Linked DNA regions of Sinobacterium norvegicum. The protein of the gene in region 2 interacts with the protein of the main gene of each other region in a pairwise test. Links are inferred from orthologs where the notes say so. Each region holds a gene or a part of one and is shown on either strand. Other genes may lie near its edges.

What was found.
Region 1: the proteins of hfq (region 2) and rho interact in binary tests that used the Escherichia coli proteins (3 or more experiments, as listed by UniProt). The link is inferred for Sinobacterium norvegicum from one-to-one orthologs.

Annotation. Positions count from the first base shown.
Region 1 is NZ_CAKLPX010000002.1:184,478-187,461, forward strand. It holds rho (transcription termination factor Rho), read left to right. Parts: upstream 1-854; coding sequence 855-2,114; downstream 2,115-2,984. Other genes in the region: L9P87_RS09860 (Ppx/GppA phosphatase family protein), read right to left, coding at 1-171; trxA (thioredoxin TrxA), read left to right, coding at 318-644; ubiD (4-hydroxy-3-polyprenylbenzoate decarboxylase), read left to right, coding at 2,213-2,984. UniProt on the Escherichia coli protein: Facilitates transcription termination by a mechanism that involves Rho binding to the nascent RNA, activation of Rho's RNA-dependent ATPase activity, and release of the mRNA from the DNA template.
Region 2 is NZ_CAKLPX010000001.1:1,944,154-1,949,968, forward strand. Bases 3,086-5,812 are described here. They hold hfq (RNA chaperone Hfq), read right to left. Parts: upstream 4,710-5,812; coding sequence 4,461-4,709; downstream 3,086-4,460. Other genes in these bases: hflX (ribosome rescue GTPase HflX), read right to left, coding at 3,129-4,442; miaA (tRNA (adenosine(37)-N6)-dimethylallyltransferase MiaA), read right to left, coding at 4,950-5,812. Also shown: L9P87_RS08775 (ATP phosphoribosyltransferase regulatory subunit), read right to left, coding at 1-589; L9P87_RS17905 (DUF2065 domain-containing protein), read right to left, coding at 624-812; protease modulator HflC, read right to left, coding at 956-1,831; FtsH protease activity modulator HflK, read right to left, coding at 1,832-2,995; more of miaA, read right to left, coding at 5,813-5,815. UniProt on the Escherichia coli protein: RNA chaperone that binds small regulatory RNA (sRNAs) and mRNAs to facilitate mRNA translational regulation in response to envelope stress, environmental stress and changes in metabolite concentrations.

The DNA.
Region 1 (2,984 bases), on a different replicon or contig from region 2:
AGCGGTAAGTCTTTCGCTGTCCAGGCTGAGGCCTAGCTGGGTGCGCCAGCCATTGCTGTAAACGGGGCGAAAGCTATTGTGCTCAATGTCGGCAATGAGCAGGTGAAAGCTGTTTGAGCCCAAGTCGAGGCTGGCAATAGTTTGCGAAGTCTGCATAAAATAGTTAGGCATTAACGAGTTTCGATAGAAAATACATGCTATCAGGAGAGCTAAATCCCCTCCACTAGTGTTTTAGTTTATTAGCATAGAGTGTGTGTTACACTGTGCTTTTTGTAAACGTGCTCAATAGCACATATTAATGTTGGGAGACATTACCAATGAGTGACAATGTTGTTCACGCTACCGACGCCAGCTTTGAAGCTGAAGTATTAAATGCAGATGTTCCAGTATTGGTCGATTTTTGGGCTGAGTGGTGTGGTCCATGTAAAATGATTGCGCCAGTACTTGATGATTTGGCTGAAGAGTATGCCGGCAAGATTAAGGTTGTTAAGGTCGATGTTGATGCTAACAATGAAACGCCGACCAAATTCGGTGTTCGTGGTATTCCGACGTTGATCATCTTCAAAGGCGGCAATGCCGACGCCACGAAGGTGGGTGCATTATCGAAGACCCAGCTTAGAGAGTTTATCGAAGGCTCGCTATAAAACTAATGGCTCACTCAAGGTGGGCCATAGTTAGCCCCGCTAGACGCAATTAACAATTTGCCTTATACTCAGGTAAATTAAACAATGTAACCCTTCCCAAACGCATCATTCCTCTTCGCTATATCTGCTTTCTTACAACGAGAGCGCTTTTTGCGATTGCTGGTTGTTGTCGTCCCCTCCTGAAAATATCAAGTTGAAATTCCCATTTCTATGAATCTAACAGAACTAAAAACCAAACCAATTCCAGAGCTTATTGAGATTGCCAAAGAGCAAGGCTGTGAGAATATTGGTCGATCTCGCAAGCAAGATATCATCTTCGCTATACTCAAGCGTCACGCCAAAAGCGGCGAAGATATATACGGTGATGGTGTACTTGAAATTCTGCAGGATGGTTTTGGCTTTTTGCGCTCAGCAGACAGCTCATATTTAGCCGGACCAGACGATATTTATGTCTCCCCCAGCCAGATTCGACGGTTCAACCTGCGTACGGGTGACTCGGTTTCAGGTAAGATCAGACCACCAAAAGACGGTGAGCGTTATTTTGCGTTGCTGAAAGTCGCTGAGATCAACTACAGCACACCAGAGCAGTCACGTAACAAGATTTTATTCGAAAACCTAACGCCGTTGTTCCCTAATCAGCGTCTCTGTTTAGAGGCTGGTAATGGTGCAACCGAAGATTTGACCGGTCGTATTATCGATTTAACAGCCCCTATCGGCAAGGGCCAGCGCGGGCTTATTGTCGCGCCGCCAAAGGCTGGTAAGACTTTGATGATGCAGCATATTGCCCAGTCAATTATTCGTAATAACCCTGAGTGTTATGTCATTGTGCTGCTGATTGATGAGCGCCCAGAGGAAGTCACAGAGATGCAGCGCTCGGTTCGAGCCGAAGTTGTAGCCTCCACCTTTGATGAGCCACCGTCACGTCACGTGCAAGTGGCAGAGATGGTAATCGAAAAGGCCAAGCGTCTTGTTGAGCACAAGAAGGACGTCATTATTCTACTCGACTCTATTACTCGTCTTGCGCGAGCTTACAACACCATCGTACCTTCTTCAGGCAAGGTGTTGACTGGTGGTGTTGATGCGCATGCACTTGAGCGACCAAAGCGTTTCTTCGGTGCGGCACGTAATATTGAAGAGGGCGGCAGCTTATCAATTATTGCGACGGCGCTGGTTGATACCGGCTCTAAAATGGATGAAGTTATCTACGAAGAGTTTAAGGGTACCGGTAACCAAGAGCTTCACCTCGATCGTCGTATTGCAGAGAAGCGAGTTTACCCGGCCATTAATATCCGACGTTCGGGCACTCGTCGTGAAGAGTTGCTTACCAGCGAAGAAGAGCTTCAGCGTATGTGGATTTTACGTAAGCTTCTACACTCGATGGAGGATTTGCCAGCACTTGAGTTCATGCTTGATAGAATGAAGACAACCAAGACCAATGAAGAATTCTTCTTGTCGATGAAGGGCGGCTAGTTGTTTGCGTCCAATGTAGTGAAAAAGCCGCTCTTTAGCGGTTTTTTTGTATTTAACGAAATGCTCTACTCATTGCTCCATAACGGTTTAACTTAGCTATGAAATATTCAGACCTACGTGAATTTATCGCTCAGCTGGAAAAAGAGGGCGAGTTGATAAGGATAAAAACCGAGGTTGATGCCAACCTTGAGATTACCGAAATATGTGATCGAACCTTGAAAAAAGGTGGCCCGGCGTTACTTTTTGAAAATGTCAAAGGCCATGATATGCCGATCTTGGCGAACCTGTTTGGTACTGAAAAACGGGTTGCGATGGGTATGGGAGAGCGGGACATCGAAGCCCTGCGCGAAGTCGGTGAGTTGTTGGCGTTTCTGCGCCAACCAGAGCCACCCAAAGGCCTAAAGGATGCATGGTCGCAAGCGCCTATCTATAAACAGGTGCTTAATATGGCGCCGAAGAAAGTGCGTAAGGCAGCCTGCCAAGAAGTGGTGCTGCGTGATGATGAGGTAGATTTAGATAGGTTGCCTATCATGACTTGTTGGCCCGGCGATGTGGGGCCGCTGATTACCTGGCCGTTGGTGATTACTCGCGGCCCCAATAAAGAGCGACAGAATCTCGGTATTTACCGAATGCAAAAGCTGGGTAAAAATAAGTTGATTATGCGCTGGTTATCGCATCGTGGTGGTGCGCTTGATTATCGTGAGTTCCAAAAGCAGTTTCCCGGTGAGCGTTACCCTGTCTCTGTTGCGCTGGGAGCTGACCCCGCTACTATTTTGGGCGCAGTGACTCCGGTGCCAGACAATCTCTCTGAATACGGCTTTGCGGGCTTGCTGAGGGGAAGTAAAACAGAATTAGTCACCAGTGTGACTA
Region 2 (5,815 bases):
CGCCGACAGCCTTGCGCTGCAGCACTTCAAATAATTCGTTTTCTTGGTCTGTTGTCAAACCAGCATCAGCCGCTAAGCTGCGGAAAATTCCCACATGTCCCAGTTCTAGCGTAACATCCCCGATCCCCACACTGCTCAGTGTTTCTAGCATCAAAGAAATGACTTCAATATCGGCTGCGACACTGCCTTCACCGTACAACTCGGCACCCAGCTGTATCGGCGAGCGAGAGGCCATTAACGACTTCGGCTTAGTGTGCAGCACGCTGCCTGCGTAGCATAGTCGAGTAGGCTCATCACTGCGAATACTGTGCGCATCGATTCTGGCAGCCTGAGCGGTAATGTCGGGACGAATAGCCATCTGACGGCCGGATAGCTGATCGGTAACTGTAAAACTGCTTAACTCAACATCACTGCCCATACCGATCAGTAGAGAATCGGTAAATTCAATCAGCGGCGGCATGACCAACTCATAGCCCCAGCTGCGATATAAATCGAGTAGACGTCGGCGCATGTTTTCTGCCTGCTGAGCCTGTGCCGGCAACAATTCCTCGACACCCTCTGGAAGCAACCACCTATCCGCTACAGTCATTTATTTGCCTCTACCACTTGCATCAATCAATCAATTAGCTGCGAACAACTGTTAATAACATTGTTCCCAACACCATAATAATTAAACCAAACCAACGTATTGTATTATTCCGCTGGGCGGCTAATTTTAATAAGCTTAAACGCCATTGCTGCGGCGCCAAGAAAGGCATAACGCCCTCAATAATCATGACCAAACTTAGGGCTGTGAGCATCTCTATCCACATAAAAAACCCTCAAAAGCCACGCATAAAAAAACCGGGAATCCCCGGTTGACGAATACTAACACAGAACTATTCAGGCTAAAAACGACAATTGACCTTAACCTTCAATTTAATTGGCAGCCGCCCTTGGACGACCGCCAATCAACTTACTTTTTACCTTTGCTGTCACCCAGGTAGCGGAAGAAATCGCTGGAAGGATCGACGACCATAATGTCGGACTTATTAGAGAAGCTATTGCGATAAGCCTCTAAGCTACGCACGAAGGCATAGAACTCCGGATCTTGATTGTAAGCATTGGCATATATTGAGGCAGCCTCCGCATCACCCTCACCGCGCAGTACCTGCGAATCCCTAAAAGCATTAGCCTCGATAATAGTACGCTGACGCTCGGCCGCTGCGCTGATACCTTCTGCTAATTCTCTACCTTGGGCGCGATGCTCACGTGCCTCACGCTGACGCTCGGTATTCATCCGCGCATAAACAGACTCAGATACCTCAGCGGGTAAGTCGATCTGCTTTACCCGGATATCGACAAGCTCTATACCCAGCTGTGCACGCATGGTCTTGTCGAGGCGAGTGGTTAACTCCTCCATCAATTCATCCCGCTGCCCTGAGACAACCTCGTGCATTGAACGACGACCGAACTGGGCACGCAGACCATCATTGATTCGACGAGCCAAGATGTTCTGTGCATTCATCTCATCACCACTGGTCGAAGTGTAAAACTTCTCCACATCGGCAATCCGCCACTTGGCGAAGTAGTCAACGATAACGGCCTTTTTCTCCAGCGTTAAATAACGTGCAGAGGGCGAGTCCAGCGTCAGTAACCGGGCATCAAACTTACGCACGGTGTTGACGAATGGAATTTTTATATGCAGACCGGGCTTAACATCGGGCTGTACCACGGCACCAAACTTGAGCAATACAGCACGCTCAGTTTCTTTCACCACATATAAACTGTTCGAGGCAACTAACACCAACAGTGCTAACAGGCCCAATATCAACGGCGATTTATTATTCATTTAACGCCCCCCTCTGTTGCTAGTGCGAGTGTCACTGCTGCTGGTGCTGGCCGATTGGCGACGTAAATTCTCGCTAATCTTACGCAAATCACTGTCAGTCAAATTCACAGACTTAGCACTGCTCGGCGAACTGTTAATCATTTTATCGAGGGGGAGATACATCAGGTTATTACCACCTTCAACATCCATCAACACCTTCGAGCTACTGGTCATTACCTCCTGCATGGTATCAAGGTAGAGACGCTCTCTGGTTACCTGCGGAGCTCTCTTATACTCGGTCAACAGTGCGGTAAAGCGTTGGGATTCACCCTCAGCTTGAGCGACAACCTTATCCTTATAACCATTGGCCTCTTCGATCACACGCTGCGCAGCACCTCGCGCCTCGGGAACGATACCATTGGCATAAGTTTCTGCCTCATTCTTAACACGCTGCTCATCTTCACGCGCCTTGATTACATCATCAAAGGCCGCTTGCACCTGCTTAGGCGCCTGGGTGTTTTCGATGGTGACTCGCGCCACGGCAATCCCTGTGTCATAGCTGTCGAGATAACGCTGCAAACGTCCGGTCACATCGATAGCTACCTGATCACGACCCTCGGTCAAAATAGGGTGCATCTCGGTTGAACCAACAACATGACGCAAAGCACTCTCAGTGGCTTGAGCCAAGCTGCGCTCGGGATCACGAACGGCCAAAGCAAAATTCTTTGGATCGGCGACGGTATACTGAACCGATAGACTGACCTCAACGATATTCTCATCTTCAGTCAGCATTAACGCCGTATGCCCAAACGAGCGTATACGAGTGACGTTGACGACTTGGCGCTGATCGATAAGCGCTGGATTCCAGTGCAAGCCTGGGCCAACGATTTCATTGAACTGGCCAAGGCGCAAAACAACGGCGCGCTCCTGCTGGTCAATTTTATATACGCCAGCTGCAAACCAAAGACCCAGCACAACAAGCGCTACAAGACCGAGCAATGCACCACTGGCACCACCACCTGTAGAGCTGCCACCAGGCTTATTGCCGCCCATCATTTTACCGATCCGTTCTTGAAACTTTTTCATCGCTTCATCGAGGTCCGGTGGCCCGTTTTTGTCGCCACCGTTGTTATTTCCCCACGGATCCTTTTGGTTGTTACCACCGCCAGGTTCATTCCAGGCCATTATGACCCTCCGTCATATCAATAGTTGATGTGTATAAATAAACCCCCATCAGTTGCCGAGGGCTAATGTTTCAGTCTAACAGATTTATTTTACCTCACGGCTAAATTACTGCTTAGCCGCAGGTTAACAATATTTACTGTTCCCACTCCTCAACTGGCATCGCGATGCCGAGGCTTGTTGGATTAATTTTTTCTGCGCTGAGTAGCTTCAACAGTTCAAAACGAGGCATTCTCACCTCGATCTCAATATTACCACTATCATCATAGCGCTCGGCAAGCACTGACGATGTTTCATACAGCCTCGCCCGCAAACGAGAGAATTCCGGCGGCAGACTGATGGTTTGATGCAGCAAATCACCGGCTAACAATTCAGACAGCGCCTCGAACAATAACTCGACACCCTCACCTGTTTTAGCGGATAACCAAACGCGCTCCGGCACACCCTTGTCGTCGCGGTCAATTCTCGGCGCCATGCCATCGATCAGATCAATTTTGTTATAGACCTCTAAGCGCAGAATATTATCCGCATCAATTTCCGTCAATACCGCCTCCACCTGCTCAATATTAGCCAGGCGCTCCTCAGTGGCCGCATCAATAACATGCACCAGTAGATCTGCAGAAGCAGCCTCTTCCAGTGTTGCCTTAAACGCGGTAACCAGGCGGTGCGGCAGGTGCCGAATAAAGCCAACGGTATCGGCTAAAATGGTTGCACCGGCACCTTGGACATCAATACGACGCATCGTCGGATCCAGCGTGGCGAACAATTGATCCGCCGCATAAACCTCGGACTTAGTAATATAATTGAACAGCGTCGACTTACCTGCGTTGGTATAACCAACCAAGGACACTGTCGGTATATCAGCCCGCGACCGGGCACGACGCCCCTGCTCGCGCTGCTTCTGCACCTTGCTTAACCGACCATTGATATATTTGATTCGCTCACGCAACAAACGCCTATCGCTTTCGAGCTGGGTTTCACCCGGGCCGCGTAAACCAATACCACCTTTTTGTCGCTCAAGGTGAGTCCAACCTCGAATCAAACGCGTCGACATATGGTGCAACTGAGCCAGCTCAACCTGCAATTTACCCTCATGCGTTCGCGCACGCTGAGCAAATATATCCAAAATCAAACCGGTACGATCAAGCACGCGACACTGAAGCTCGGCCTCGATATTGCGCTCTTGGGAAGGACTTAACTGATGGTTAAAAATAACCACTTCGGCTTCGTGCACAGCAACGGCTTGACGAATTTCCTCAAGCTTGCCGGTACCAACGAAAAAGCGTGGCGTGGGGAGCTTTCGCTGCCCCATTACAAAAGCAACCGGATCGCCACCAGCAGAAAGAACAAGCTCTTCAAATTCTCGAGGGTCTTCTCTCTGCGCCTCATGACCAAAATCAATATGGACAAGAACGGCTAGCTCACCGGTTTCGGGTCGTTCAAAAAACAACGATTATTACCCCGTTTATTATTCTTCGCCTTCGTCGCCCTGGGGCGCCTGCATAGGAACACGTACGGGACGTGAAGGTACGACAGTTGAAATAGCGTGTTTGTAGACCATTTGGCTAACAGTATTTTTCAACAACACGACGAACTGGTCAAAAGACTCAACCTGGCCCTGCAGCTTAATACCATTAACAAGATAAATTGAAACTGGAACGCGTTCCTTACGTAAAATGTTTAAGTAAGGGTCTTGTAGCGTATGCCCCTTTGACATAGTGATACTCCTAGTGCTCAAAACGAGCCAAAAAAAAGAATGGATTAAAATAATCCTGTAATAAGACCTAAATTAAAGTACTACTTCGGCAATGACGCCAATGTGTCTATTGATTTCCCTACCAATTTCTACCCATTGGCCGCAACTCAAACCAAGTTTACGACATTTCCAATCCAGCATTATACTACGGTTTCGCCAAATCAACGAACACCGCGTTGCGAATAATTCCCATGCTAGACCTTATATTTGACCTATTCGGTATTTTTTCAAGTGCTCGAGCGCACCTTCAACGATTTCTTTTCCCTTTAATGACTTAGGTTCAACAAGTATTCGTCCCGAATCATCGGTCAACAGCCAAAACAGCTGCTGCCAACTGCGCAACCAGGTCAACTGACGTTTTGCCAGCTGGCGGGTCGCAATCACCCCTCGCTCAACCATTTCATCATAGGATAACAAGCCATCCAGATGATCCCACATCTGACGGTAACCCACCGCTCTCACCGCCGGCATCGAGACATCTAAGTCACCACGCTGGCGTAACGCTTCAACCTCAGCCACAAAGCCCTGCGCCATCATGGTATCGAAACGTTTGGCTATGCGACGATGCAAAACCTTCCGGTCCTGTGGGGCTATAGCAAACTGAATTGGGCGGTAGGGGAAGTCATCGGCAAAATTATCGCCGCCATCCTTTTGACTGCCATTATTTTTTTGCTCGGCCTGCCATTGAGTCAGCGTTTTGCCGCTAACCCGGAAGACTTCCAGCGCCCGCTCAATTCGCTGCGAATCATTCGGTTTGATCCGCTCAGCAGCAACGGGGTCCACCTCAGCTAATTGCTGATGAACAAAAGGCCAACCGCGCAGCCGGGCCTGATGTTCAATATCGGCTCTGATCGCGGGATCGGCTTTAGGTAGCTCAGCAATACCAAATAGCAGCGTGCGAAAATACATCATCGTGCCGCCTACTAACAACGGGATCTTTCCCGCTGCGGTTATCTCAGCCATTTGCGCCAACGCATCACTGCGAAACTGCGCGGCGGAATAGCTTTCCGCCGGATCAAGAAAACTGATCAATCGGTGCGGCGCCTGAGCTAATTCTTCAGCATCAG